4 regions of the Clostridium sp. KLE 1755 genome follow, and region 2 is predicted to be linked to each of the others. Evidence: predicted binding sites of a transcription regulator. Region 2 holds the regulator's gene; each other region holds the start of a gene.
What was found. Region 2 encodes HrcA, which represses chaperone genes, less so after heat shock. Its sites were predicted from a motif close to TGTTAGCACTCNNNNNNNNNGAGTGCTAACA; they were not measured.
Positions count from the first base shown of each region.

Region 1: a site for HrcA is predicted at 2,508-2,538, ahead of HMPREF1548_RS11315 (Hsp20/alpha crystallin family protein). Genes of this name have one in related genera too.
Region 3: a site for HrcA is predicted at 2,535-2,565, ahead of htpG (molecular chaperone HtpG). Genes of this name have one in related genera too.
Region 4: a site for HrcA is predicted at 1,938-1,968, ahead of HMPREF1548_RS26950 (Hsp20/alpha crystallin family protein). Genes of this name have one in related genera too.

Region 1 is NZ_KE992696.1:17,396-24,736, forward strand. It holds gene HMPREF1548_RS11305 (DUF362 domain-containing protein) at 1-1,092, shown strand, start outside; gene trpS (tryptophan--tRNA ligase) at 1,207-2,298, opposite strand; gene HMPREF1548_RS11315 (Hsp20/alpha crystallin family protein) at 2,631-3,059, shown strand; gene HMPREF1548_RS11320 (HAD family hydrolase) at 3,334-3,957, opposite strand; gene HMPREF1548_RS11325 (glycerophosphodiester phosphodiesterase family protein) at 3,957-4,784, opposite strand; gene HMPREF1548_RS11330 (VOC family protein) at 4,966-5,334, shown strand; gene HMPREF1548_RS11335 (HD domain-containing protein) at 5,321-5,839, opposite strand; gene HMPREF1548_RS11340 (fumarate hydratase) at 6,009-6,851, shown strand; gene HMPREF1548_RS11345 (Fe-S-containing hydro-lyase) at 6,949-7,341, shown strand, end outside.
Region 2 is NZ_KE992667.1:8,468-15,808, forward strand. It holds gene dnaJ (molecular chaperone DnaJ) at 1-1,123, opposite strand, end outside; gene dnaK (molecular chaperone DnaK) at 1,225-3,096, opposite strand; gene grpE (nucleotide exchange factor GrpE) at 3,155-3,847, opposite strand; gene hrcA (heat-inducible transcriptional repressor HrcA) at 3,883-4,917, opposite strand; gene HMPREF1548_RS04515 (DUF6465 family protein) at 5,264-5,803, opposite strand; gene HMPREF1548_RS04520 (sensor histidine kinase) at 5,909-7,312, opposite strand; gene HMPREF1548_RS04525 (response regulator transcription factor) at 7,316-7,341, opposite strand, start outside.
Region 3 is NZ_KE992779.1:133,507-140,847, forward strand. It holds gene HMPREF1548_RS27240 (DUF3592 domain-containing protein) at 1-135, shown strand, start outside; gene htpG (molecular chaperone HtpG) at 325-2,433, opposite strand; gene bilQ (bilirubin utilization transcriptional regulator BilQ) at 2,830-3,267, shown strand; gene bilR (bilirubin reductase) at 3,252-4,367, shown strand; gene bilS (flavodoxin family protein BilS) at 4,565-5,104, shown strand; gene HMPREF1548_RS27265 (hypothetical protein) at 5,235-5,408, opposite strand; gene HMPREF1548_RS27270 (peptidylprolyl isomerase) at 5,444-6,502, opposite strand; gene HMPREF1548_RS27275 (NAD(P)/FAD-dependent oxidoreductase) at 6,505-7,341, opposite strand, start outside.
Region 4 is NZ_KE992779.1:66,092-73,432, forward strand. It holds gene HMPREF1548_RS26935 (pentapeptide repeat-containing protein) at 1-544, opposite strand, end outside; gene HMPREF1548_RS26945 (Hsp20/alpha crystallin family protein) at 761-1,234, opposite strand; gene HMPREF1548_RS26950 (Hsp20/alpha crystallin family protein) at 1,365-1,784, opposite strand; gene HMPREF1548_RS26955 (GntR family transcriptional regulator) at 2,199-3,350, shown strand; gene HMPREF1548_RS26960 (glycoside hydrolase family 2) at 3,492-7,007, opposite strand; gene HMPREF1548_RS26965 (glycoside hydrolase family 43 protein) at 7,073-7,341, opposite strand, start outside.

The sequences.
Region 1 (7,341 bases), on a different contig from region 2:
GTTTATTTTACAACAATGAAAACTTCTTTTTCTGAGAATCTGCCTCAGAAGCTGGAACGTCTGATTAAAACGGCAGGAATCGGAAACATTGATTTCAGCAACAAGTACGCCGCTATAAAAATGCACTTCGGCGAGCCAGGCAACCTGGCATATCTGCGTCCCAACTACGCCGCAGTGGTGGTAAAGGTAATCAAAGAACTCGGCGGCAAGGCCTTCCTCACGGACTGCAACACACTGTATGTGGGCGGTAGAAAGAATGCCCTGGATCACATAGATGCAGCCTACCAGAATGGTTTTTCCCCATTTTCCACCGGCTGCCATGTCATCATTGCCGATGGACTGAAGGGAACCGATGAAGAACTGGTTCCCGTAGAAGGCGGGGAATATGTAAAGGAAGCCAAAATCGGCCGCGCCATTATGGATGCGGATGTTTTTATCACTCTCAGCCATTTCAAGGGACACGAAGCCACCGGTTTCGGCGGCGCGCTCAAGAATATCGGCATGGGCTGCGGATCCCGCGCCGGCAAGATGGAAATGCACAACGCAGGCAAGCCCTATGTGGAGCAGGAAAACTGCATCGGCTGCGGCCGCTGTATCAAAATCTGCGCCCATGATGCTCCCTCCATTACAGACGGCAAGGCCTCCATTGACCACGACAAATGTGTTGGCTGCGGCCGCTGCATCGGAGTCTGCCCCATGGATGCCGTCTGCACTCCCGGAGATGAAAGCAATGATATCCTCAACCGTAAAATAGCGGAATACAGCAAAGCCGTGGTAACCGGACGCCCCCACTTCCATATCAGCCTTGTAGTGGATGTTTCCCCTAACTGCGATTGCCATTCCGAAAACGATATTCCCATCGTTCCTGATGTGGGAATGTTTGCCTCCTTTGATCCGGTAGCACTGGACGTAGCCTGTGCAGATGCGGTAAATAAACAGCCCGTTATCAGCGGCAGCCAGCTTGACCGTATGCCCCATGTACACCATGACCACTTCATTGATTCCGCTCCGGAGACCAACTGGCACTCCTGCATTGAACATGCGGTGAAAATCGGCCTTGGCAGCGACCAGTATGAGTTGATTGAAATCTGATATAGTACATAATCTGACAAAATACATAAAAAAGAATCAGAAAAGCCCGGACAGGCAGTTTATTAAACCGCCTGTCCGGGCTTTTATATGCTCTCTAAAAGCACAAATCGGCTTTTATTTATCCGAAGCAAATCTTTCCGCCTGCTCCTGAATCAGCGCCTGATCCTCAAAATAGTTGATCTTCATCGCATTCTTCACCTCGGACAACGTCCTGGCGGCCTCTGCCTCGGCAGCCTCGCTGCCCTCCTTCAGGATTCGGTAAATTTCAGGAATATCCTTTTCAAATTCCTTTCTCCGTTTCCGAATGGGTTCCAGCTCCTCCTGCATTACATTATTCAGGAATTTCTTTACCTTAACATCTCCCAGGCCGCCGCGCGCGTAATGATCCTCCATTTCCTGAAGATTCTGATAATCAGGGCAGTAGCGTTCAAAATGTTCATCCCGGCAGAATGCTTCCAGATAAATAAATACCGGGTTTCCTTCCACCTTTCCAGGATCCTGTACACGCAGGTGACCGGGATCGGTGAACATGGACATAATTTTCTGCTTTACATCCGCTTCGCTGTCGGACAGATAAATACAGTTATTCAGGGATTTGCTCATCTTTGCCTTCCCGTCAATACCCGGCAGGCGCAGACATACCTTGTTGTCAGGCAGCAGGATATTAGGGTCTGTAAGTGTCTCCCCATATACGGAATTGAACTTGTGGACGATTTCCTTCGTCTGCTCAATCATGGGCGCCTGATCCTCGCCTACCGGAACTGTGGTGGCATGGAACGCGGTAATATCCGCCGCCTGGCTGATAGGATAGGTAAAAAAGCCCACAGGAATGCTTGTCTCAAAATTACGCATCTGAATTTCAGACTTCACGGTAGGATTCCTCTGCAGCCTGGAAACGGTAACCAGATTCATATAATAAAAAGAAAGCTCGCACAGTTCAGGAATCTGGGACTGAATAAAAAGAGTGGACTTTGCCGGATCAAGTCCGCAGGACAGATAATCCAGCGCCACTTCAATAATATTCTGACGCACCTTCTCCGGATTGTCTGCATTATCGGTCAGCGCCTGCGCATCTGCGATCATAATAAAAATCTTATCATATTCTCCGGAATTCTGAAGCTCCACTCTCCGCTTCAGGGAGCCTACATAGTGCCCAACATGAAGCGGACCGGTAGGGCGGTCGCCCGTTAAGATAACTTTGCTCATGATAATTCTCCTGTCACATAAGAAAATATATTTTACTGCGTTCTATTTTACTCGTTCTCCGGGGGATATGTCCAGTGAATCCGCTTATTTTTTATAAAAACAGCCATAACGTACAAATCCTCTCCGCTGCCTTTTCAAAATTGTGCCTGCCTACGGCATAAGATACAGGGTAAATGCATAACATAAGCTTTATATTTTTTTTATAATTAAATTAGCACTCACCTCTTGACAGTGCTAACAATGCATGTTATAAATGTTATAGAACAACAAAGGGGAACGGCAGACAAGCCGGAGACCTCTTATAAATAATAAGAAATCAGGAGGAATGAACTATGTTAATCAGAAACAACTTTTTCAATGACTTTTTCGGTGATATGTTTGATGACCCGTTTTTTAACAGAGGATACGCTCCTCAGACCCAGCTGATGAAAACAGATATCCGCGAGAAGGACGGACAGTACCTTCTGGAAATCGAAGTTCCCGGCTTTACCAAAGATGATGTAAAGGCCGAATTAAAGGAAGGTTACCTCACCATTACCGCAGACAGGAAAGAGCCTGTGGAAAGAGCGGATGAGAGAACCAAGTATGTAAGGAAAGAAAGATATTACGGAACCATGAAGAGAACCTTCTATATCGGCGAGGAGATTACGGAGAATGAAATCCATGCAGCCTTCAAGGACGGAATTCTGAAGATTATGATTGATAAGCCTCAGCCCAAGAAGCTTGAAGAAGAGAAGACAATCATCCCTATTGAGGGCTGACGGACTTCCTTCAGGGTTCAGTGATTACCCTCCGATACTGCCGGCGGTAACCGGTTTTATATAGATAAAGGACAATACCAGTCCCAGACTGTTAAAATACCCTCCCCCTTTAATCCTTTGTTATCATGTTAAAAGGAACCTGCTTCCGATGGCAGACAGCCCACGGAAGCAGGTTCCTTTTTGCAGATAATCCTGTAATCCCACAAAATCATCTTAATTTTCATCAATAAAACTGCGGCATATCACTGTAAAACCGCTGCAGTCCGCCCGCGGCCTACACAAGCTTCAAAATATCCAAGGGCTCCGCCAGCCGTACATCTGCGGCTATGGCCTCCGGATTTTTACACCCCCACAGAGCCAGCGCGCGTTTTACCCCTGCGCTCCCGGCACACTGCATATCATAAATGCTGTCGCCGATATAAACAGCCTGTTCCGGAGAAATTCCCGCTTTCTTCAGATAATAAAGCATTGGTCCTGGACTGGGTTTATGCTCCGGGGTATCCGAGGAAGTAACAGAGATGGTAAAATATTTCTCCAATCCCAACGGTATCATATCATGATCATACTCTTCCTGATTTTTCGACGTTATTGTCCCCAGAATAATTCCCTTATCCCTCAAATGCTCCAGAATCTCCGGAATATCAGGATAAATGGAAACATCATTGGCATGCGAATTATAGAAGGCATCCCATTTTTTCAGCTTCTCAGGAATTCCATCATCAATCCCCAGCTGTGCCAGAGCCTGGCTCCCCGGGATTCCCAGACAGAAATATAACTGCTCCGGCGCATATTGGCTCCCCTTTTCTTCCAACAGCAGCTCCTGAAGCCCTTTTATAATAGCCTTTTCCGTATTAATCAACGTTCCGTCGATATCAAAGATAAAATGACGCTCCTGCATCAGGCATCCCCTTCCGGTATAAAACCTTCAAAAATGAACAATGTAAAGTCCTTCCGGCATTCATCCATTTCTTTCTGGGAACGGATTGTCCATCCCACCGAAAGCGCATGATAGAAGCCGCAGCAAATCCTTCTTGACAAATCATCCCGGTAAAGCCAGTTGTAAGCAATAAAATCCGGCCTGGCCGCAATGTTGGAAAGCATTTTGCTCAACAGGAAAAAAGGAAGGCTGCAATTTTTGTTTTCCTTGTTGAAATTCGTGCAAAGCTGCCCCCGGAACACATCAGGCCGGTGCTTCCTGTACCAGATAAGCGCGGAAGGATGAAAAGATTCAATACAGTAAACGCCCTGGTATCCCCTCAGCTGTTCATTGACTGCCTCAGGAATCCTGTCATCCCTCTTATCCATTTTGATTTCAATGATAAGAGGAACCTGCCCGTTTACCAGAGTAAGGAATTCCTGAAAAGTAGGGATCCGCTCCTGCGTCCCTGCCAGGGAAAGCTGCTTAAGCTCCGCCAGGGTCAATTCATTCACCCGTTTCTCCACACCGCACATACGTGTCAGGGTAGCATCATGAAAAACCACCGGAATGCCGTCCTTTGAAAGCTGCACATCCATTTCCATGCCAAACCCCTTCTCAATGGCCAGCCTGAATGCTTTCATGGAATTCTCCGGAACTCCGGCTTCCAAATCGTGAAGCCCGCGGTGCGCATAATATTGATGAAGCAGTGCGCTGCAGTCCGGCTTATGCAGCCTTGGCATAATCAAGATCATATAAAGCAGAAATAAAAGCAAAACAACAACAATAAGAACTACTAACGTGTGCATGAAAAAAACTCTCCTTTATCTTAAGTCTGAAAATAAGTCTGCATAACCCCATCACTACAATAGTATAAAGCTCTTTTCCTGAAATGTCATTCCAAAAAAACAGGTTGCAATACACACCCGCTCCGTATAAAATGCACATATCAGAAACTGTACGCGCAGCATTGCGCAGAGAGGAGCCAATATGAAATTCAGTTTTGCCCATAACAATTTAAACGTAACGGATCTGGATAAATCACTCCGTTTTTATGAAGAGGCTCTTGGCCTGAAGGCCGCCCGCACCAAAGAAGCCTCCGACGGGAGTTTTATCCTTGCATTCCTGACCGATGGTGTTACGCCTCATCAGCTGGAGCTGACCTGGCTGAGAGACTGGGAAAAAGATTCCTATGATCTGGGAGACAACGAATTCCACCTGGCCTTTGCTGTTGATGACATGGAGGCTGCCCATGCGAAGCACAGGGAAATGGGCTGCATCTGCTTTGAAAATGAGGCTATGGGAATCTATTTTATAGCCGATCCTGACGGCTACTGGATAGAAATTATTCCCGCGTAGCCTCCGGATCCAGGGAAAGGCCGAACATGTCGGCGCATATCTGTCTGCCGCTTTCGGTGCGAAAGATGCGCCGCAGGACCTGTCCGGCCGTTTCCCTTGACTCATTTCCTTCGTATAGGTTTACCAGAAAATCAGCCTCCACCAGAATCTGATAATCCAAACCGTTGATGTCCGTGTAAGTATGATGATGTGCGATCAGATAACACACCCTGTCAATCACCGAATCCTCAAAATCCAGCGTTTCCAGCATTGCCCTGGCAATGACCGGCCCCTCCAGCTCCTGATGCTTTCCATCCGCGTTCCCGTACTTTTCTTCGCTTACCTTAATTCCGATATCATGTACAATCGCGGCAATCTCAAGAATATTCTGTTCCTCATCCCCAAGCTTCTCCAATTTTCCTATGACGCCCGCAAAATCATGCACCTTTATGAAATGCTGTATCCGGCAGGGATCATTTGCATAATAACTGATCATTGTCTTAATTAGAAGCGCCTTCTTATCCATCGTAATTCCACCTTTCAGAGCCTTTTCTTTCTTCCTATTCTATGACAACTGCAGACGGCCCACAAGAGCAAATCAGCGTTGTGCCCCGAAAACGCTGATGACAAGAAAATAAAACTATAATATAATGAGAACAATCGCAGCAGTACGGACACAGGAAAGGATTGGACTGATGAGAACAATACAGCTATCGGAAATTACCGATAATATAAAAGAAATGTGTATAGAAGCAAATCATGTTCTGACATCTGACATGGCAAAGGCGCTGGAAAATGCCGCCCGCTGTGAAAAATCACCGCTGGGACAGAAGGTTTTGGGACAACTGCAGGAGAACCTGCAGATTGCCGGTCAGGACCGGATCCCCATTTGCCAGGACACTGGCATGGCCGTCGTATTCCTGGAAATAGGCCAGGATGTCCATTTTGAAGGAGGGATTCTTGAGGATGCGGTAAACGAAGGAATCAGGCAGGGCTATGCGGAAGGCTATCTGAGAAAATCCGTTGTAGGAGATCCGCTCCTTCGTGAAAATACGAAAGACAATACTCCTGGAATCATCCACTACAGCATAGTTCCCGGTGAACAGGTCAAAATAACCGTAGCCCCCAAAGGCTTCGGAAGTGAAAACATGAGCCGTGTTTTTATGCTGAAGCCCGCAGACGGCATGGAAGGGGTAAAAAATGCAATTCTTACCGCGGTGCGTGATGCCGGACCCAATGCCTGTCCGCCCATGGTGGTAGGCGTCGGTATCGGAGGAACCTTTGAAAAATGTGCTCTCATGGCAAAACAGGCTCTCACCAGACCGTTGGATGATTCATCAAACATACCTTATATAAAAGAAATGGAAGATGAACTTTTGGAAAAAATCAATAAAACCGGAATCGGACCGGGCGGGCTGGGCGGAACAACCACCGCGCTGGGAGTGAAAATTAATACATACCCGACCCATATAGCGGGGCTTCCTGTAGCCGTTAATATCTGCTGTCACGTCAACCGCCATTCAGTACGCACCATATAATACCCATTATATGGTAGTTCTTCGCGCAGGTAATACAATATCTGCTGATGTTACATTATATAATAAGAAGAGAACCGTTATCCGGAAGGAGATTGCCATGGAAAAACATATGAAAGTGCCCTTTGCCAGAGAGGAAGCGGCCGCCCTGAGGGCAGGAGATTACGTTTACCTGACGGGAACAATATATACGGCAAGAGATGCCGCTCATAAAAGGATGTATGAGACATTGCAGAAGGGCGGAAGTCTTCCCTTTGATATCAGAGGAAACGTGATTTACTATATGGGACCATCTCCCGCCAGGCAGGGACGCCCTATTGGTTCCGCCGGTCCCACCACGGCCAGCCGCATGGACAAGTATACCCCCGCGCTTCTGGATCTGGGGTTACAGGGAATGATTGGAAAAGGGAAAAGAACGGAAGCGGTGAAACAGGCAATGATCAGGAATACCGCCGTTTACTTTGCTGCCGTAGGGGGAGCCGGCGCCCTGCTT
Region 2 (7,341 bases):
CGCCCATTCTCTTCGCCGCATTCAGGCTGTCGCCGGAAACTTCGTCGAATTTTCTGAGCAGTTCCTTGGCTTCGCCAGAAAGCTTATCGGGTACCTGGACTACAAGAGTTACGTAGTGGTCACCGCGCACCTCTTTGTTCCGCAGGTTGGGAACGCCTTTTCCCTTCAGGCGGATTTTGGTGTCCGTCTGGGTTCCGGGCTTCACATCATAAATAACCTTGCCGTCCACCGTATCAATAACTACCTCGCCGCCAAGAGCCGCTACGGCAAAGGATACAGGGACCGTGGAATAGATATTGTAATCCTGGCGCTGGAATATGGGATGACGCCCTACAATGACTTCTACAAGCACATCTCCCCTGGGGCCGCCGTTGACGCCCGGCTCTCCCATGCCAGCCAGACGCTTGCACTGGCCGTTGTCGATTCCCGCAGGGATATCCACCTCAAACCGTTTCTTCATGGGTACATAACCGCTTCCATGGCAGTCAGTACATTTATCTTTAATTACCTTGCCGGTGCCGTTACAGTCCGGACAGGTCTGTACATTGCGGACCGTGCCGAAGAAGGACTGCTGGGTAAATACCACCTGGCCCTTACCGCCGCACTTGGGACAGGTAATGGGCTGTGTGCCCTCCTTGGCTCCCGTTCCGTGACAGGTCTTACATTCTTCCTTTACATTCAGTTCTATGGTCTTAGATGTACCGAATACCGCTTCTTCGAAGGTTATGTGCACACTGGTACGAAGATTGGCGCCCTTCATGGGTGCATTGCTCGCCCTGCCGCTTCTGCGGGATCCGCCGCCGAAGAAATCACCAAATATATCACCGAAAATATCGCCAAAATCTGCGCTGTTGAAATCAAAGCCGCCGAAGCCGCCGCCACCTGCGCCGTTGTCAAAGGCTGCATGGCCGAACTGGTCGTACTGGCGCCGTTTCTCAGGATCACTCAGTATCGCATATGCCTCCGATGCTTCCTTAAATTTCTTTTCCGCCTCCGCATCTCCCGGGTTCATATCAGGATGGTATTTTTTGGCGAGGACTCTGTATGCTTTCTTAATGGCTGCGTCGTCAGCATTCTTCTCAACGCCTAGGACCTCATAATAATCTCTCTTTTGTTCCGCCATAAATATGCCTCCCTTGGTTCTGCATTCACCGCAGAATCATCTTTTTCTGAACGCAACACTAAGGGACACGGCAGTGCCCCCTAGTGTTGTATTTTTTAAGCTTAAACCTCTCTGAAATCACCGTCAATTACATCATCATCCGGTGCGGAGCCTGCGTTTCCGGCTGCACCGCCCATGTCGGGGCCTGCGCCTGCTGCGCCGCCGGCTGCCTGCGCCTGCTCATAAACCTTGGAGAACAGGGTCTGTGCGCTCTGCATCAGTTTTTCCTGGGCAGCCTTCATATCTGCAACCTGGGATTCTGTCATTTCCTGATCCTTGGTCTGATCCAGCAGAGTCTTCAGAGCAGCCAGATCTGCCTGTACGCTTGCCTTGTCAGCTTCCGGAATCTTGTCACCTACATCTTCCAGCGCTTTTTCTGTCTGGAATACGAAGGAATCAGCTTCATTTCTTGTATCAATTGCTTCTTTTCTCTTCTTATCCTGAGCTTCGTACTCAGCAGCTTCCTTTACCGCTTTCTCGATATCACCTTCAGACATATTGGAGCCTGCGGTAATGGTGATGTGCTGTTCTTTTCCTGTGCCCAGATCCTTTGCGGATACATTTACGATACCGTTGGCATCAATATCAAAGGTAACTTCAATCTGAGGAACACCGCGTCTTGCCGGCGGGATACCATCCAGTCTGAACTGGCCGAGAGATTTGTTATCCTTTGCAAACTGTCTTTCACCCTGCAGTACGTTGATATCAACTGCAGTCTGGTTATCTGCCGCTGTGGAGAAAATCTGGCTCTTCTTTGTAGGAATGGTAGTATTTCTCTCAATCAGCCTTGTAGCAACACCGCCCATGGTTTCAATGGACAGGGACAGCGGAGTAACATCCAGAAGAAGGATATCGCCTGCGCCTGCGTCGCCTGCCAGCTTGCCGCCCTGGATGGAAGCGCCGATAGCAACACATTCATCCGGATTCAGGGTCTTGCTGGGCTCATGGCCTGTCATCAGTTTTACCTTATCCTGTACGGCAGGAATACGTGTGGAACCACCTACCAGCAGTACCTTGCCAAGCTCAGATGCTGTGATTCCCGCATCTCTCAGGGCGTTCTGCACGGGGATTGCTGTTCTTTCCACCAGGTCATGGGTAAGTTCGTCAAATTTGGCTCTTGTCAGATCCATATCAAAGTGCTTCGGTCCATCTGCAGTTGCTGTGATGAAAGGAAGGTTGATGTTGGTTGTTGTTGCGCTGGAAAGCTCTTTCTTGGCTTTTTCAGCAGCTTCTCTCAGTCTCTGCATAGCCATCTTGTCGCCGGAAAGGTCGATGCCTTCCTGCTTCTTGAATTCGCTTACCATCCAGTCGATTACTTTATTATCAAAATCATCACCGCCCAGACGTGTATCACCGTTGGTTGCAAGTACTTCGATTACGCCGTCACCGATTTCGATGATGGAAACATCGAAGGTACCGCCGCCCAGGTCGTATACCATGATTTTCTGTTCTTTTTCATTATCAAGGCCATAGGCAAGCGCTGCTGCCGTAGGCTCGTTGATGATACGCTTAACATCCAGGCCTGCGATCTTTCCTGCATCCTTGGTTGCCTGACGCTGTGCGTCATTGAAGTAAGCGGGAACTGTGATAACAGCTTCGTTTACTTTTTCTCCCAGATAGTTCTCCGCATCTGCTTTCAGCTTCTGCAGAATCATTGCGGAAATTTCCTGCGGGGAGTATTTCTTACTGTCAATGTCTACCTTGTAGTCGCTTCCCATATGTCTCTTGATGGAAGCAACTGTTCTGTCCGCGTTGGTTACTGCCTGACGCTTTGCAGGCTCTCCTACCAGTCTTTCCCCTGTCTTGGTGAATGCGACAACACTGGGTGTTGTTCTTGCGCCTTCCGCATTGGCGATAACGGTGGGCTTTCCACCTTCCATTACTGCCACACAGCTATTTGTTGTACCTAAGTCGATACCAATAATTTTGCTCATGATTCTCCTCCATTCTACCGCTTAATACGGCTATTTCATCAGGCCATGCCTGAAATACTTAATTTGCCACCTTAACCATACTGTGTCTTACCACAGCGTCATGATATGTGTAACCCTTCTGGAATTCCTCCACTACGATGTTCTCACCGTATTCCTCATCCTCCACATGCATCACTGCATTGTGGAAATTAGGATCGAATTCCTGACCTGCAGCTTCGATGGGCTTTACTCCCATGTTGTCCAGCTCGGTCATCAGCTGTTTATATACCTTGTTCATGCCTTCCACAAAAGCGGAATCCTTTTCATTCTCCGGTACGGCTGCCAGACCTCTTTCAAAGTTGTCAACCACCGGGAGGATTTTCTCTATCACACTTTTTGCTCCGGTTTCGAACATTGCTGCCTTTTCTTTGTCGGTACGTTTTCTGAAGTTTTCAAATTCGGCCATCTGACGTTTTACCCTGTCTTCCAGTTCGTCTATTTTCACTTTGAAGGCCTCTTCTTTTTTATCTTTCTTTTTCTTTTTGAAGAATCCCTCTTTTTCTACAGAGGAATTATCCTCCGCCTGTTCGGAATCCTCCTGGGTATCCTCCGATGCCCCGGCTTCACCGCCTTCTCCGTTTCCTTCGGAAGAATCAGTATCCGCATCTGCCGTTTCCTCTGTCCTGGGAGCTTCTGCTGTCTCTTCTCCGGCCTTCGCCTCAGAAGCAGTGTCCATCTCTTCTTCCAGATTACGGTTATCTTTATTTTCCATTTTCTGCTTCACTCCATTCTGTGTACCTGACACTTCTATTTTTTCTTATACAGCGTATCCAGCTGGCTCATGAGATTCTTCAGAATGCCCACGACTCTGTCGTAATCCATTCTCTTCGGTCCGATGATTCCCACCGTCCCTTTCATTCCTTCTCCCAGTTCATAGGTTGCTGTAACAATACTGCAGTCCTTCATTGTCTGTACCGGGGTCTCATCACCGATATATACCTGTATGCCTGTGCTGTTCTCATCAGCAAGTGTTTCCTGAACTATCTGGTTTAATGCCTGTTTTTCTTCAAATGTGGTAATAAGCTGTCCGGCCAGCTCCTTATCCGCCAGCTCCGGATATTTAAGGATGTTGTTGGTGCCGCTGGTATAAATCTCCAGGTCTTCATCCGCCTGAATGGCTTCCGCCACCGCATCGATAATTTCTCCCACCATGCTGCTGTGTATTCCTGCCTGCTGCTTCAGGTTGGCTATTGTCCCCAGATTGATCTCATCCATGGATTTGCCGTTTAAATGCGTATTCAGCAGGATGTTGAGCTTAAGCATGGTTTCTTGATCCGGCGCCTCGTCCACGTGGAGCATTGTGTTCTTAATCACATTGCCTTCCACAACGATAACCGCCAGCACCTGATGTTCATCCACTCTTGAAAGCTGAATGAACTTCAGCTTGTTTCCATGATAAAGCGGCGATGAAATCATTGCCGCATAATTGGTATTTACCGCAAGAACCTTCGCTACCTGCTGGAGAAGATGTTCCATCTTATCTTCCTTCTCCACGAGAAGCTCCTTCAAATCAGCGACTTCCCTGTCCTTCTCTTCCAGCATGCTGTCCACATAAAGACGGTAGCCTTTATCGGAAGGGATCCTGCCTGCCGAGGTATGAGGCTGAATGATATAGCCGAGCTCTTCCAGATCAGCCATCTCATTGCGGATGGTAGCTGAACTCAGGTTCAAATCCGTATATTTGGAAATTGTCCTGCTGCCCACCGGTTCTCCCGTCTCCAGATAGTTCCGGATGATAGCCTGCAGAATCTTCATTTTACGTTCATCCAGTTCGCTCTGCATTACCTCACCTCTTTTTTAAGTTGTTAGCACTCAACCCTTAGGAGTGCTAACACCTTCTGAACATACATTATCACTTCTCCCAAACGTTGTCAACTCGTTTTTTGAAATAAATTAGTGAAAAAAATATGAAAATCATGAACGTAAACTTAAGAAAAAATCAAATATCCCTGTATGAGGAAACATTTTCAAAAGAAACGCCGTATCCTTAAAGAGGCCGGAATCGGACGGATCAGACAAAAGATCCGCCGTTCCTGTCCGGATACGGCGTGTAAATGATGTGAAGTTATATGCAGCCTTATGCTGCGTCAGAACGGTTCTATGTAATACAGTCCTCTGTTCCCTGGGATCAGATGGCAAAGCTGCCGGTAACGTCTCCGTTGATTACATAATATACACTGCTCTCTTCCGGCTTTACATACAGTTCTACGGTTTTGAACTCTTCTTCGTTCCTGCCCAGGTCATATTTCCATACGTCCTTCGCAATTTTTACCAGATCCTCCGATGAGTAGGATTTTCCTGCAAACTGTACGGTTACTGTCTCTTTGATCTCTTCCCTGGCCGCTGCTTTTTTCGCAGGGGCTGCTGCGGGCTTCTCAGCCGCTTTTTTCACAGGGGCTTTCTTAACAGGCTCTTTCTTCACAGTTTCCTTCTTTACGGTTTCTTTCTTTACTGTCTCTTTCTTCACAGCTTCCTTTTTTACAGCTGTTTTCTTTGCAGGCGCCTTTTTGGCAGGTGCCTTTGCCTCTGCGGGCTCTTTTACGGCCGCTTTTACTGCTGGTGTTTTTTCGGGTTCTTTGGTTTCGATTTTGGGCGCATCAGCTTTTGCAGCGATTTTCTCAACAGGTTTTACAGTTTCCTTTGCTTCGGTTTTCTTCGTTTCTGCCATAATTTTTTCTCCTCCTTTAGACCCAGGTACTTTGTCCAAGCACAATACACATAGCAGTAATATACCTGAATATAGGACTAAGTTTACCGCAAAGCCGCGAAGTTGTCAACTTTTCGTCTGATTTCCCGGGATCGTCACCGTAAAACAGCTGCCTTTCCCCGGCTCGCTTTCCAGTTCAATATGACCGTTATAGTACTCCGCAATATGTTTTACAATGGACAGGCCAAGCCCTGTGCCGCCCATCTTTTTGCTGCGTCCTTTGTCCACGCGGTAGAAGCGTTCGAAGATCCTGTCCTGATCTTCCTTTCTGATGCCGCAGCCGTCGTCGCGGACACGAACGCACATATCCGTCCCCCTGGCGCTGATTTCAACCCATACATTACCGCCGGGATGGTTGTATTTGATGCCGTTGCTGACCAGATTCATAATCAGCTCCCGAAGCTGTTTGGCGCTGGCCTCTATGGAGACAGGCTCGCATTCCTTGTGAAGCGTTACCTGATATTCCGCGGCAATGGGTTCGACAGATTCAAAAATTTCCGTAAGCAGCGGCACCATTCGCACCGTGGAGTAGGTCACCTCCGCTTCCTTTGCTTCCAGCCTGGATATCATGAGGATATCATTGATCAGATTGGTCATATTGTCCGTTTCCTTCAGAATCCTGGCAATAAAATCCTTTTTGACGGCCTCATCCGTCACAAAGCCCTGATCCAGCAGCTCCGCATAGCCTCTCACCGATGTGATAGGGGTTTTAAGCTCATGGGAGGCATTGCTGAAAAATTCCTGGCGGATACGTTTTTCCTTTTCCAGACGGTCCATGTGCTCCCGGATTTCCTCCGCCATTTTCATGGTGGTTGCGGAAATCACGTTCAGTTCCTTATATTTATAGGTTTTAAAGGTAAAGCTGGGATTGTCGCTGCGCACCTTTTCCATCTCCCTGGAAATCTCATTTAAGGGCGTGGTAATCGTATTGGTAAAACGCACGGCGATGACGACGCTCATGGCAAAAGCAATCCCTGTGCCCAGAAGAAGCACCGGGAAAATCAGTATCATGTAATCCAGCATATTGGTATAAGGAACCGCCATGCGCACCACATAGGGTCCCTTCTTGGAATGAACCGCCACATACAGCATGTTCTCCCCCAGGCTTTCCGAATTCCTGGTAGCAAAACCGGAGCCGCTGCGCAGCGCCTCTTTCACCTCTTCCCTCTCCAAATGGTTTTCCAGGGAATCCACCTGTTCAATTTCGTTGTCCGCCACTACCGTGCCGTCTTCACCGATAATGGTGACGCGGGAATTTTCATCCATGGTCGCTTCATGCAGACGGCTGAGCTGTTCCTGCAGATCCCCGTCATAATTCAGGGAATAGTCCACCACATGAATGGTATTCAGCATGGATTCCCGATTGCTTTTCAGCATATTTTTGCCGATAAAATAGTAAGAAAAAACACTGCTGACCGCGAGGGCCAGCATGAGTATCGCTACGAACCGGAGTAATATCGCTCGTTTCATAATTTAATTATCCCTGTTTTCCGTCTCCT
Region 3 (7,341 bases), on a different contig from region 2:
ACCCAGGTGGGAGATCAGGTGAAAATCCGCTATGCCGTCCATTTTCCTGACATGATAGTGGAACGTTCCTTTTCCAGGCTCCTGCTTTTTGCCGTCTTTTCCCTGCTTTTTTTCCTGCTTGGTTTTCTGGTGTAGATGAGATGGACAAAAAACAGAGGCTCCTTCCAGCTAAAATGAACGCTGATAAAGCTGAAAAAGGTTACTGTTCACTCCGTGACCAGTAACCTTTTTCATTCCATATTTTCTTATCCGGCAATACTTTTTCAGGTTCCGCCGTTTTCAGCGGACACTTCTGCGCATCCCGGCTTTTGCATCACAGGATACTTATTTGGTCAATGCAACCATAATATCGTTGGAACGGTTAACGAACTTGGTCATAGCCTCCGCATCCAGCGGTCCCTGCTGCAGCTTGGCAAGATCGTAAAGCTGTTCACAAATCAGTGCTTCATTCTTATTGTCCTTGTCGTCCTTATGCGCAATCACATACTCAACAAGGGGATGGCTTACGTTGAGCACCAGGGTTTCGCCCTCGCCGCCGAACATTCCCATATCCATGCCGTTCATGGCATACATTTTCATCATATCCTGCATTCTTCTGCTCTCTTCAGAAATGGTGAGGACGGAAGAAACCTTTTTATTTTTCAGCTTCTCAACCTTTACGGTCAGCTTGTCATTCTTAAGCGCCTTGCGGACCAGCTTCTGAAGCTCCTCGGACTGGGCATTCAGCTCTTCCTGGGTCTTCTTGGAGGTCTTTGCCTTGAAGGTATCCGTCAAATCCGCATCGATTCTCTGGAATTTGATGCCTTCATTCTTCATTTCCAGCTGATTGATGAAGGGCTGGTCAATCTGGTCAGGCAGCACGACAGCATCCATCTTAGCCTGCTTGAACATGTTCACGTACTGGCTCTGCACCTTCAGGTCGGTTGCGTAGTAGATGGTCTTTTCCTTCTTTTCCTCTTCTGCGCCTTCTCCTGCTTCTTCCCCGGCAGCTGCTTCGTCAACAACCTCTGCCTCTACCTTTTCGCCGTTTTCATCAACAGCGCTGTCGCCTTCTTCCTTTTCGTCCGGATCAACCTTGTTGACTTCCAGACAGTCAGGCAGCGTCATGTATTTGCCGTCCAGGTTCTTGAAAAGGATATAATCCGTCATCTTCTCGCAGAACTTGTCATCCTTCAGGCAGCCGAATTTAACGAAGGGACTGATGTCATCCCAGTATTTCTCATATTCTTCCCTGTCGGTCTTGCACATACCGGACAGCTTGTCGGCAACCTTCTTGGTGATATAATCGGAAATCTTCTTCACGAAGCCGTCGTTCTGCAGCGCGCTTCTGGAAACGTTCAGCGGCAGATCAGGACAGTCGATGACGCCCTTTAAGAGCATCAGGAATTCCGGGATTACCTCTTTGATATTATCGGCAATAAATACCTGGTTATTGTAAAGCTTGATGGTTCCCTCGATGGACTCATATTCCATGTTGATCTTGGGGAAATACAGGATTCCCTTCAGATTAAACGGATAGTCCATGTTCAGATGGATCCAGAACAGCGGCTCCTTGTAATCCTGGAAAACCTTGCGGTAAAATTCAATATAATCATCCTTCGTACACTCGCTGGGATTCTTGGTCCAGAGAGGATGGATATCATTCATTACAACGGGACGCTTCTTGATTTTCAGCCTGACAGGCTTCTCTTCAGTTTCTTCGCCTTCCTTGGCATCCTCTTTCTTCTCAGGCTGGATGGTTTCCAGAACCTCATCCGTATCCAGCTTCTCAGCTTCATCGATGGTCTGGGTCTCCGGCGTGTTTTCCCTGGAAAGGAAAATCTCTACCGGCATGAAGGAGCAGTACTTCTTAACAACCTCCTGCGCCTTGTATTCGTTGCAGAACTGGAGGCAGTCCTCGTTCAGGAACAGCGTAATCTGTGTTCCCACCTTGTCCCAGGTGCCGTCCTCCATCTCAAATTCCGTACCGCCGTCGCATTCCCAGTGTACCGGAGCTGCTCCTTCCTTATAGGAAAGCGTATCAATGTGCACTTCATCGGCAACCATAAATGCGGAATAGAAGCCCAGTCCGAAATGGCCGATGATCTGATTGTCGTCAGATTTGTCCTTATACTTTTCAATAAAATCGGTTGCGCCGGAGAAGGCGATCTGGTTGATGTATTCCTCCACCTCATCCGCTGTCATACCAATACCATTATCAATAAATTTCAGGGTTTTCTCTTCCGGATTCACGATAACCTGGATTTCCGGCTTATAGCCGTCCGGTAAGGAATACTCTCCCATCACATCCAGCTTCTTTAATTTCGTAATAGCGTCGCAGCCGTTGGAAATCAGTTCCCTGTAAAAAATATCGTGGTCAGAATACAGCCATTTCTTAATAATAGGGAAAATGTTCTCGCTGTTAATGGACAAGCTGCCATGTTTTTCTGCCATAATTCATCACATTCCTTTCTTTTTTTCCACGGACTTTTTTCTTTTGTCCGGTTTTGCTCTAGGAATAAGTGTACTTCGATCTTTAAAAAAAGTCAATAGAAAATTAGCACTCAATTTAGTTGAGTGCTAACAAAAGTATGAAAAATATATAAAGAAAAAATAAACTCAGCTTTTATCTGCTTTCCCTTTGTCCGAACAAGCTGCGAATATTTGAATATCAGTTCTGATAAATTTGAACCGTTACTGTTATATTGTAAAACTGCAACTGTGAGTGTACTGAACAGTTTTCGTAAAACTAATATATTATACAAATTTAATTTAGTTGACAAAGTCAAACAAACAGTATATATTTGACTTTGTCAATTAAATTATACTAACTAAAAAGGAGTCCTGTCCATGCATCCTTCTTTACCTCACTATATTTCCCTCCTGCGGAAGGATTTTACCGAATATTGCGGACAGAAGCTGTCCGAGCAGGGACTTTCCCAGGGACTGTTGTATTTTATTCTGTATATAGGAAAGCATCCCGGCTGTTCCCCCGGCGAGCTGAGCCGTTCCCTTCAAATGGATGCCGGCCATTCCACCCGTTCCCTTACCCGTCTGGAGGAAACAGGCTTTATCCTCCGCCAGGCAAATCCTGCGGATAAGCGTTCCTGCATTTTAGAGCTGACGGACAAGGGACAGGATGCCTTTGACTTAAGCCATGATTTGTTTGACCGCTGGGAGGCGGAGGCTGTCCGGGGCCTGACTCAGGAAGAGCACACACAGCTGCTTGCCCTGCTGAGCAGAATCCTGCCCGGGGAAAGGAAGGAACCACCATGTATGAAACCATAAACAGCTCTGTCACACTGGGTGGACTGACCCTGAAAAACCGGATCATCTTCGCCCCTACCTCCATGGGGCTGAAAGAGGATGAACTTCTTGCAAAAATGGAAGCCATTGCCGCCGGCGGCTGTGCCATGATCATCATAGGGGATGTTCCCGTGGGAAAAAGGGGCTTCCATTCACTTTTTACCCGCAAAGGGGCCGCTTACTACCGCAGGCTGACAGCCGCCGCCCATGAACATGGCTGCCTGATCTGCGCCCAGCTGCATCAGTCGGACTCCGACTGGAAGGGCATGCTGCGTTTTCTTCCCGGCATCCTTGCAAAACGAATTTCCCACGAGGAACTGCGCCGTCTGTTGAATGATCAAATATCCCCTTACATTACCGCGCTCCCTCCGGAAAAAATCTGCAGGATCACCTCCTCCTTCGGTTCCGCCGCCCTGGAAGCCAAAAAGCTTGGCTTTGATATGGTCCAGGTCCATGGCGACAGGATGTGCGGCAGCTTCAGCTCCTCCCTCTACAACAAACGCCAGGATTCCTACGGCGGTTCACCTGAAAACCGGGCGCGCTTTGCAGTGGAATGCATTTCCGCCATCCGCAGTGCACTCCCCCAATTTCCCATAGATTTTAAACTGGCCGTGCGCAGGGAAAACCCGCATTATGGAAACGCCGGCATCCCGCAGGAGGAACTTCCCATATTTGTACCTCTCCTGGAACAGGCAGGCGTAACCAGCTTCCATGTTACACTGGCCAACCACGGCGCTCTTACCGACACCATTCCGCCGGCCAGCCAGCCTTTTTTCAGCCAAGAAGGCTGCTTCCTGGATTTCTGTGATGCGCTGCGCGGGCTGACCGCACTCCCCCTCTGCGGCGTGGGCGGCCTGGTCCATCCTTCTTTTATCGAAGAACAGCTTCAGAAGCACAGGATCGACTGCGCCGCCATGAGCCGCCAGCTCATCGCAGATCCGGATTGGGTGAAAAAGGTGCGGGAAGGCAGGGAGGATTCCATCCACTACTGTATCCGCTGTAATCAGGAATGCCTGGGCGGCATGCAGCAGCACCGGGGTGTCCACTGTATTTATGACGGTCAAATACCCTGCTGCAAGTAACAGAGTATAAGCTTGCAGCGCCGCAGAGCTACAGGCATTTGCCCCGCCGCAGTCACCGGATATCCATACAGGCATGGCCGCCTTGCTCGTTGCCCGCTGAAAAAAATGCCTGTAAAAACATTGCGTTTTAAACGTCAACGCATCGCAATGCCGTATAAGAGCATATGGGAAACCGCTCCGGCAGAAAGGAAAGAATCATGAAATATTCCGTTGTATTCAGCAGCCGCACAGGCAACACCGCACAGCTGGCACAGGCCGTCCTGGCAGCGCTTCCTCCGGAGGACTGTATTTATTCCGGCAGCCTTGATGAACTGATGCAGGCAGGAGAGGCTGCCGGCTGGCAGGAAGCCCCTTATCTGCTGGCAGGCTTCTGGACCGATAAAGGTAGCTGTGATGAAAAAATGACCGTATTCCTTCAGGGAATCCATCATAAAAAGGTCTTTCTTTTCGGAACCGCGGGCTTTGGAGGAAGCGATGCCTACTTTTCCCGGATTCTTGAAAATGTAAGCGCACAGCTTCCTGATGACAATACGCTCCTTGGAACCTACATGTGCCAGGGGAAAATGCCTGCTGCCGTAAAAGAGCGCTACGAAGCCATGCTGGAAAAAGCTCCTGACAATGAAAGGGCCGCCGCCTTCCTCACTAATTTCAGCCAGGCGCTGTCCCATCCTGATGCGGACGACCTGGAAAAGCTTCAGATGCGTATCCGTGATATTTTTACAGAACAAAAGGCTTAGGCTTACAGGCGCAAATATCATAAAATAAAGTGTGCAGGCAATCAATCGCCTGCACACTTTTTTTACACTCTCCTTTATTTAACAATCCCAGGGACAGTCACAAGCCTCTGCAGCAGAGCTCCAATCACTGTCAGACAATTATGGAGTACTGCAGAAATTCATATTTAAGCCTGGTCCCTTCATCCGTTTCCGGCGGCAGAAGCGCCCTGGCTACCAGCTTAATTTCATCAGATTCCTCGTCCGTCCTTTTCAGATTGGCATAATCGCCGTCCAGACTCACCACCACATATTCAAACGTATTCATCCCTGTCCTGCTTCCTTTCCTCATACAGCCGGAAACTACGGCTGCGAAAAATATTTTTTATAAACTTCAAAAAAACTGCTTGTAGTCACCGCATCGTCATGAATCATATTTACAGAATCCCACAGCGGCTCGTTCAGATTCTTCGCCAGGGAGTTCACAAAGCTGTCGTATTCCTGCCCGAAAACCTCATCCTTGCGCTTTTCCACGATTTTCAGCTTGTTCCTATCCGTTTCCTCCCGGTTGAAGGTATTGATGCACTTGATGATCTCATACCCCTCCGCAGTCTCCACAATCCCGCTGATTTCATCCGTCCCCAGATTAAAAGCGGCGGTTTCAAAGGCCACTTCCCGTTCTCCCTTACCGAAGGATATCGTTCCCTGGGGATCATCGCTGTACTTTTCAATGAGTGCTTCGAAGGCTTCCCCCTCCGATGCCGCGGCCAGCACCTCCTGGGCCCTGCGGTAGCATTTTGCCTTTTCCGCGTCCGAAAAAGCAGAAATTGTACCATCCGCATTTTCCGTAACCGTTTTGATCAGGATATGCTGCACCGTGATATTTCTGGCCTCGTCATCGCTGATTTCCGGATTAATGTCGCTGATAATCTGACGGTACACCTTGTCCGCCAGAGCATAATCACGGTACATCCCCTCAATCAGCTGGCTCGTAACCCCCATGGCGCTGCGCTCCGTTTCATTCAGGGACTCATAATACTCGCCGGCGGCCTGCACAGCCAACTCCTCCTCTTCCGGAGAAAGCACAATTTCCCTGCGGGCAGCCAGAAGCGTCATGGCCTTGATCTGGGAAATCTCCGCCAGAACCTTGTCCTTCAGCCGCTCTTCCAAACCTGCCCCCTCAGACTTTGTCTCCCATATTTCCCTGCCGTATACCGACTCATAGGTATTCTGCTCAGTGGTCAGATATACCATAAGCTCAGGAAGGGTACAGGAGGTGTCCTCCAGACGGAATATTTCATTTTTATTAAAACCGGTGGTAAGTACGATTTTTACCGGTTCCGCGCTGCTGCAGGCATTCAGCGGCAGCAGCAGGCAGGATGCCAGAAGGCAGCCCGCCAGCCTCATTGCTGTTTTTTTCATTCTCACTTTCCCATGCTTTTAATAATGCTTCTTGCCACACTCAGGCCGTTGGCGGAAGCCTGCTGAAGCCCTCTGGTCACCCCGGCGCCGTCTCCGATGGCGCGAAGCCCCTTGATGCTCGTTTCAAAATCCTTATTCACCACCACCTTGTTGGAGTAGAATTTCACCTCTACGCCGTAAAGCAGGGTTTCGTCACTGGCGATACCCGGAGTCACCTTATCCAGCGCCTCAATCATCTCCGCGATATCCACCATGATCCTGTGAGGGAATACCAGAGACAGATCGCCGGGCACTGCATCCTTTAACGTGGGGATCAGGTTGTTCCGGCACAGTCTCTCCTCCGTCGTCCTTCTGCCCCTTTTAAAATCACCGAAGGTCTGCACAAGAATCTTACCGCCGCAGAGCATGTTGGAAAGTTCTGCAATTTTACGTCCATACTCAATCGGTGTGCTGAACGGTTTGGTGAAATTTTTGGACACAAGCAATGCAAAATTCGTATTACTCGTTTTATAATCCTGGGATTTATAGGCATGGCCATTCACCACGGCAAGCCCGCCCTCATAATATTCCGTCGCCACCTCTCCCGAAGGATTCGTACAGAAGGTACGCACCTTATCATCAAAGGTAGGCGTATAGAAAATCAGCTTCGCTTCATACAGATTCTCATTCAGGAACTGCATGACCTCGTCACGCACCTCCACACGTACGCCGATATCCACCGTACCCGGCGTTGTCTCTATTCCGATCTGTGCGCATTTATCCTTGAACCAGTCGGCACCCTCACGCCCTACCGCAGATACTACCTCATCCGCCAGGAAGGTATCTCCTTTGTCCGTGAC
Region 4 (7,341 bases), on a different contig from region 2:
GATCCATTCCCTTTAAGGGCGTATGGAAAAAACTGGCCCGCTTCAGGTTCAGCCCTTTCCATTCCATTTTCTTAAAACGGCAGTCCGCCAGATAGCTTTCCTGCATATCGCAGGCGTTCCATATCGCCGATTCCCACCTGGTTCCACTGAAATTGGCAAAAGAAAGGCCGCACTCCTCCATGCGTACCTCCTTCAGCAGGCTTTCATGGAAATCCGCACCCACCCCTTTTACTGAAAGGAATTCGCAGCGGCTGAAATAACAGTCGTCCAAGCGGCTGTTGGACAAATCGCAGGTCTTAAACCGCACATCGATAAAACTGGCTTTTTCGAAATTACAATGGAGGAAGGTACAGTTTTCAAAAATCACGCCTTCCAGATTTATTTTATAAAAATCCTGGTTTTCCACCGTCAGTCCGCGGATATGGCATTGCTCCACAGGCATATCCTCCCTGCAGGCATTGCCAAGAAGCGCCAGGCCGTCCTCTGCTTCCCTGAGCGAACGCCCCAGCTGCGGCGGCGCGACTCTTACCATTTTTTTCTCCATGCCCATTTCCCCCTGCATTATTTTCTGAGGATAAGTCTAACACAGTACGTGAAAAAGGAAAATGGCATAATTGCACAAACCTCCGCGAACAAAAAAAGGACACCGGCAAAGCGGGAAACGCTGCTGCGCCCGGCTTCGCCGATGCCTGTAAAGGAGGAAACTTCCAATTCCATATTATCCAAAACGATTGTCCGGCCTGCCCTGCGGCAGACGGAATCAGCCTTCAATTGCTATATAATTATGCTCTTCCACCTGTTTCTTTTCTTCCTTTTTGGGAACGGAAAGCTTCAGGATACCATGCTTGAAGCTGGCTTTAATATCAGCCTGTTCCAAATCCTCGCCAACATAGAAGGTACGGCTGCAGGCTCCTGCGTAACGTTCTCTGCGGATATACCTGCCTTTCTTCTCGTCTTCCTTATCCAGGCCCTTCTCTGCGCTGATTGTCAGATAGCCGTTCTCCAGCTCTACCTGAATCTCGTCCTTCTTGAATCCGGGCAGATCCACATCCAGTTCGTAGGAATTATCTGTTTCACGCACATCGGTCTTCATCAGGCGGGAAGCATTTTTGCCGTACAACGGATTCTTTTTCCCAAAGAACTCCTTGTTCAGCTTCTTCTCCCATTTATCATCAAACGGAAAATCCATGAAATCATCAAATAAATTCTCTCCAAAAATACTGGGCATCAACATAAGTCATTCCTCCATTCTTCTGAAATCAGACACCAGTTACCACAGCATTCTCCTCTTACAGCGGCCTTTCTCTATCCGGGCCGCTGCATCCGGCTTTATTGCCGACGGCCTTGTAAGCCTTGCCACTTTGTCAGCCTTCAATCGCAATGTGCTTATCTTCTTCCACCTTCGGCTGCGCTTCTTTCTTAGGAACGGAAATCTTCAGGATACCGTTCTCAAATTTCGCCTTGATATCGTCCTGCTTAATATCCTCGCCCACGTAGAAGCTTCTGCTGCAGGAACCCACATATCTTTCTCTTCTGATATATCTGCCATTCTCGTCCTTCTCACCGTTATCTTTGTTCGTGGAAGCGCTGATGGTAAGGTAGCCTTCCTTCAGCTCCGCCTTTAAATCCTCTTTGTTAAACCCGGGCATATCAATGTCCAGTTCAAAGCTGCCGTCCGTTTCCCTGATATCAGTTTTCATAAGGCTGTTCGTGTTGAAATTCCTGAACGGAAAGCTCATCCAGTCGTCAAATAAATTTTCTCCAAAAATACTAGGCATTAACATAATTATCGCTCCTTTTCTGTAAAATAAAAATTATCGTTTACATGTCTGGAACGCAGGTTCCGACTCCGGTATAAAAGTACCCTCATCTTTCGATGTTTATTGCTTTTTGTATCTTTGTCCTTTCCTTTGTTCTATTTGTAATATAACACGCATTATTAGCAATGTCAAGAGGTGAGTGCTAATTATTTTCTTTAATTTGTGGGGGCGGCTTTTCATAACGAAAGTTAAATTTGTGGAGGCAGAGGTTTAATGTTGGAGTTAGACAAAGTTTTATTCACCCTCCAACATCATAATATTTATCACATACACTAGCCACAGCACTTTCAATTTGATACAATAGATTTGTAGAAATAATTAATATATGTAATCACTAACTTTTGTTTATATTCAAAGCTAATATGCCAGGAGATAACGATGTCAATTCCCATGTACAAAAAGATTCAACAGGATCTATTTAATATGATTGCATCCGGCCAGCTGCGGGAAGGAGATAGAATTCCGTCCCAATCAGAATTGGTCGAGCAGTATTATGTAAGTGCCATTACGGCCAAAAATGCCCTGAATTCACTGGCAGACCGCGGACTAATCACTCGTATAAGGGGAAAGGGATCATTTGTAAGTAAAAGTCCTTATTCCATTTCCCGGACGGACAGTAATGACCGTCCTATTTCAATTGGTGCAATTTTCCCCAGCGCATCATCGCTCATTGATCAAACATACATGATGTATTTGAACGAGCTCTGCCAGAAAAATAATTACCGCCTTTACTCCTGCTGTTCTCAGGAGAATGTAAGAACTGAAAAAGAGCTTTTGAACCAGTACATAAAAAGCGGTGTCCAGGGAACCATCCTTTTTCCTGTAGTTACTGAAATGAACAGCCCTATGATTTCAAGACTGATCCGTGGCTGCGGTACAACAGCCCCATATCCTCTTGTTTTTATCGATCGCTATCTGGAAACTACCGGGGGATCCTATATTATTTCAGATAACCGGCAGGGATCCCGTTTAGCTGCGGATTATCTTCTGAATGCAGTAGGCGAACAAATTGCGATATTACACTTTCCCCTTTGCAACAGTACCGTCACTGAACGATATGACAGTTTTAGAGAAGCCTTCGCCAATGCAAGGCTTCACTTTACCCCAAAGAACGACTGTATGATAGATGATCTTCGGCTTCTGGACAAAAGCAATGAAAATCGTATTGAATATATCATGGCTTCTATTCTTCAGCATCTGCGCAAATACAGCCAGCTTCGCGGCTTTTTCTGTGCCAATGCAGAAATAGCACAGATTGCTTATTATGCTGTAATCCAAATGAAACGGACACCCGGTGTGGATTTTGAAATCGTCAGCTTTGATCCTCCCTATTTGCCTGGTGTCCATTTTATACAACAGGATTACCGTACTATGGTACAGAATGCGATAGATTTGCTGATTACACAGATCCGGGGGGATTTTACTGTTGTTCACACACGAATACCCACTTCATTTATTTACATGGACGCTCAGCCTACTCACACACAAAGCCTGCGCTATCTAATCAAAGGACCCAATCAGATTTACTGACTTAAAATATTTTTAGTTTACCTTAAATCTCTTAATATATAAAAAGGCACAGAATCATATGAAGCGATTCCGTGCCTTTTAAATCATACATTTTTCTTTTTATATTCCTGCTATTATAAGAGCAGGATTACAATACTATGTTTATGATTCAAATACAATTGTAGGATCCATACCATATCTGCCTGTATACCGGCCATAAATTGTCATACCGCCGCCGCTGCTTTTCAATATAAGTTCATGCACTCCTGCTTCCAGTGCATTCGTCGGCAGCTGTACTTCAAATCTTTCTCCGTAACCAAGGCGTCCAGTATTGCGGTAGTTATAAGGATTTCCTCCCTGTGAACCATTTGAGAACAGAGCACGCTCATCTGAAGGATCATCCTGAGGTTTTAGTGTATCCGTATATTTGCCATCCCAGTATACCTCTATCTGTGTCCCAAAAAGAATTTCATCCGTCACTTTAATGGCATTTTTACCTTCTCGCGCCCCTGCCTCCAAAATAAGCAGACTTGCCGTTATAGTTTCCGGCAGTTCTACAACATAGCGCAGTTCTCCTTTTCCGCATACACTGACTGCACAGACACCTTCTTCCTGGAAAACCTGTACATAGTTTCCATCTGCACGTGTATACATGCCAGGAGAAATTGTGATTTCACCCATCCGGTTGTCCATGCAGGCTTCCTCTATATAAAGCTGAATATAATTACGGCATAAAATATCTCCATCATCCTCTACATAGAAAAAGACATATGCCCCACGCATTTTTTCCGGGACAGTAAATTCAATAGTATCCTGCAGCTCCACAACGAATGGCTTAAAATCTATGGAACGTTCTATAGTAATAATTCCTTCTATATAACGTCCCAGCCAATCTATACCCGTTACAGTCACATGCAGTACGGGGTTTTTCATATCCCGCCATGCGAAATGGGAAGTATAAAGGTCAATACTCAGTTTTTGACCGGAATGTACATGTTCAATACGGTTACAGTCAGCTACGACCATATCCATATTATTGACCATATCATATCCCAGCGGATTCATATGATGATCCACATAGCCATAGTCACGTTCATAACGTTCAGCTGTCAGCGGCCCGGAATCCTCCATCTCATGTGATGCAACATTCATACGTAAATAGCCTGCAATTTTCTGAAACATTCGCAGCTGCATGTCAATTCCATTAATATGCAAAAATTCGCTGATAAAGATAGGTTTTCCTGACTGTATTGCTTCACCAACACAATGTGGTGCACGGACTCGATTAATATAGTTGTAGGTTGAACCAGGATAGCAGCTTTGTATCAACGTTTCCCAACGTTCTTTTGCCTCCCAATGCTCTGCAGGATAATAGTGAAAATCATTAATTTCACAAGCCTCCGTTTTACCAAACCCTGAGTTATCGCAGACAAGCACGTGAGGCCATGCCTTCTTTGCCCGATATCCATTATCCCGCAGGAACTGATAACGCAATTCATTTTCCCAGGGCGTACTTACATGGCAGCCTTCCACTCCCCATGATTCATTGATCGTAGAAACAATTACAATACTGGGATGGTTATGTAAACGTTCAAGCATGCCATCCAGTTCACGGTAATAAGCCTTTTGCCATCGGGGATCTTCCGGAGTTGCATAAAAATTTCCCGGATGCTCTGTCCATACCAGCAGTCCCCGCCGATCGCATTCATTGTACCAAAGTGGTTCATTCTCTTTAATATGTACGCGTGAGAGATTATAACCATATGCTATCGTTCGATCAATATCATAACGGATGGATCCTCGTTTGCCCTCTTCTCCCTCTTCATCAAGACTACGATAGGTATAGATACCAAAAGCATTGTAGCACTGATCGAGGATTCCGATCACATAAAACGGCAGATCATTTAGATAGAGATATTGATACTGCTCCAGTGGATCATCCGTATCCTCCGGACTATGTCCCGGCAGCCAACGGCATTCTACCTTACGCAGTCCCACATGACTTCTGACAGAGTCAATGCCTTTTCCACCAATTATAAGCTCTGAAAGAACTTCATATAACCTTCCATGACGATATTCCCAGAGTTTGGGATCATCTATGATTATTTCCGTTTTTCCCTCACCAGCGCATAGCGGAATATCCACCTGATATAACCTTCCTGTTTCCGGAGCTGTCAGGGTCATTTCTACTATCCCATCCGGTGCATTCTCTGCGGCCACTTCTGCCAATACTGCTGCATGCGTACATACGCCATTTGTAAAATCCAGTATAGGGGTCAGCCGGACGCGTGTCAGGTGAGCTTCTGCCCGAGGCTCTATCCACACACTTTGCCAAATCCCCGGAGCACTGGAAAACCAAAAAATCTGTTTTCCCATATTATGAGAAAGAATATCATGAGGAAACTGAACTTTCACCACCAGCACATGTACAGATCCAGGTTCCAGAAGTCCAAGGTCGAACTCCAGATCACTGTATTCATCCTCCCTCATTCCAAGATAATCATTATCAAGCCAAACATAAGTTACATTAGAGCTCGCACCAATATGCAGGATTATATGCTCGTTATCCGGAAAAGAATCCGGTATAGTAAAATTGCGTCTATACCATGCGTATTCTCCTGTTAAATGATAATTGTTAAACTGCGTATTCATCTCATGTAATGTACTGCCGCAAGCCAAATGCTCTTCACCAAATCCCATCAGGGAAGCCCAGGAAAATGGTACACGAATATGTCGATCATACTGAGGTGCATGTTCTTCATACCAATGCTCCTTCACTCCCACATTATTCGGATCAAACTGAAACTGCCAGGTTCCGTTAAGTGAAAGCCATCCATGCCCACTACGATCAAACATAGGACGGTTATACTCACGGCGTGGAGTAGTTTCCGGAGTCTGCGTCTGTAAATGAATACAGCAGGAATTCAATTGTCCGGGAATACAGCACAGTTCCCTGCGCGTAAAGAGAAATCCCTCTGCTGCCACGATAAGAACCTGCTTTCCACGTGGCACATTTTCCAGCGTAAAGAATCCCTCCTGATCAGTCAGCGTAAAGAAATGATCAAATCCCGCTAAATGAATTCCCGCACATTCCACAGGCCGTTCCTTGTTATCTAATATCTGTCCCGAAAGAGTACATATAGGTGCAAAACCATCTATCATAGCCCAGTCCAGATAAGCATGGCATGCTTCAAATCGCTCATGCCAAGGGAGTGCCTTAATTAATGCACGGGCATCTCCTGAAATTTCCGGAATATCTGCCTCCAGCAGAAAGTTATCAAATAGCTTTGCCGTATAGTGTTTTCCCTCTCTCTGCAGTGTCAGCCGGACCGGAAACGTCTTATTCCAGGCGACCTTTGCAACTACCAGCCATTTGGGCTGACCGCCGCTCATAAAGGCCTCACCATTCTGACTGCCTGAATGAACCCTCAGTTCAATTTGATCATTCGTTGCAGCAAGAAGCACGTATTTTCCAAAAGAACTGTTCCCGGCATAGAAGCCAACGCCGCACCCCATGCACTCTTCATCCCATCCGGTAAATTCAGCTGCAACAACACTGCTTTCCTGAAGAAAGGCGCGGCTCAGCAGACAATTTCCTTCATTCCATATATCATGCTCAGGAAGCGCAATGCAGGAATTTCCCACGTGATACGGCATCTCCAGGCATGGTGTTGTCATGTTGCAGAACTGCCATATGGATAAATTTAGTCCCTCGTCTGTAAAATGATCATATAACACGTCATTCACCTCAATTCGTATTGAACTCTTTTAACAAGTGTTCGTGCCCCAAAGGAGCCAACTCCTGCACGTCCATAAGGAAAAGGCCCATTTTCAGTTACAGTTACCAAACATTCCCCATCAACCCAGACAGCGATTGAACCACCATAGATCTCCATACGGATACAGTATTCTTTCCAGGGCAAAAGCAGACAACGCTGGCGCCACAACTCCTTTTTCCCAAAATTCATCCGCCAAATGAACATATCATTACCGTCAAATCCCAAAAAATATC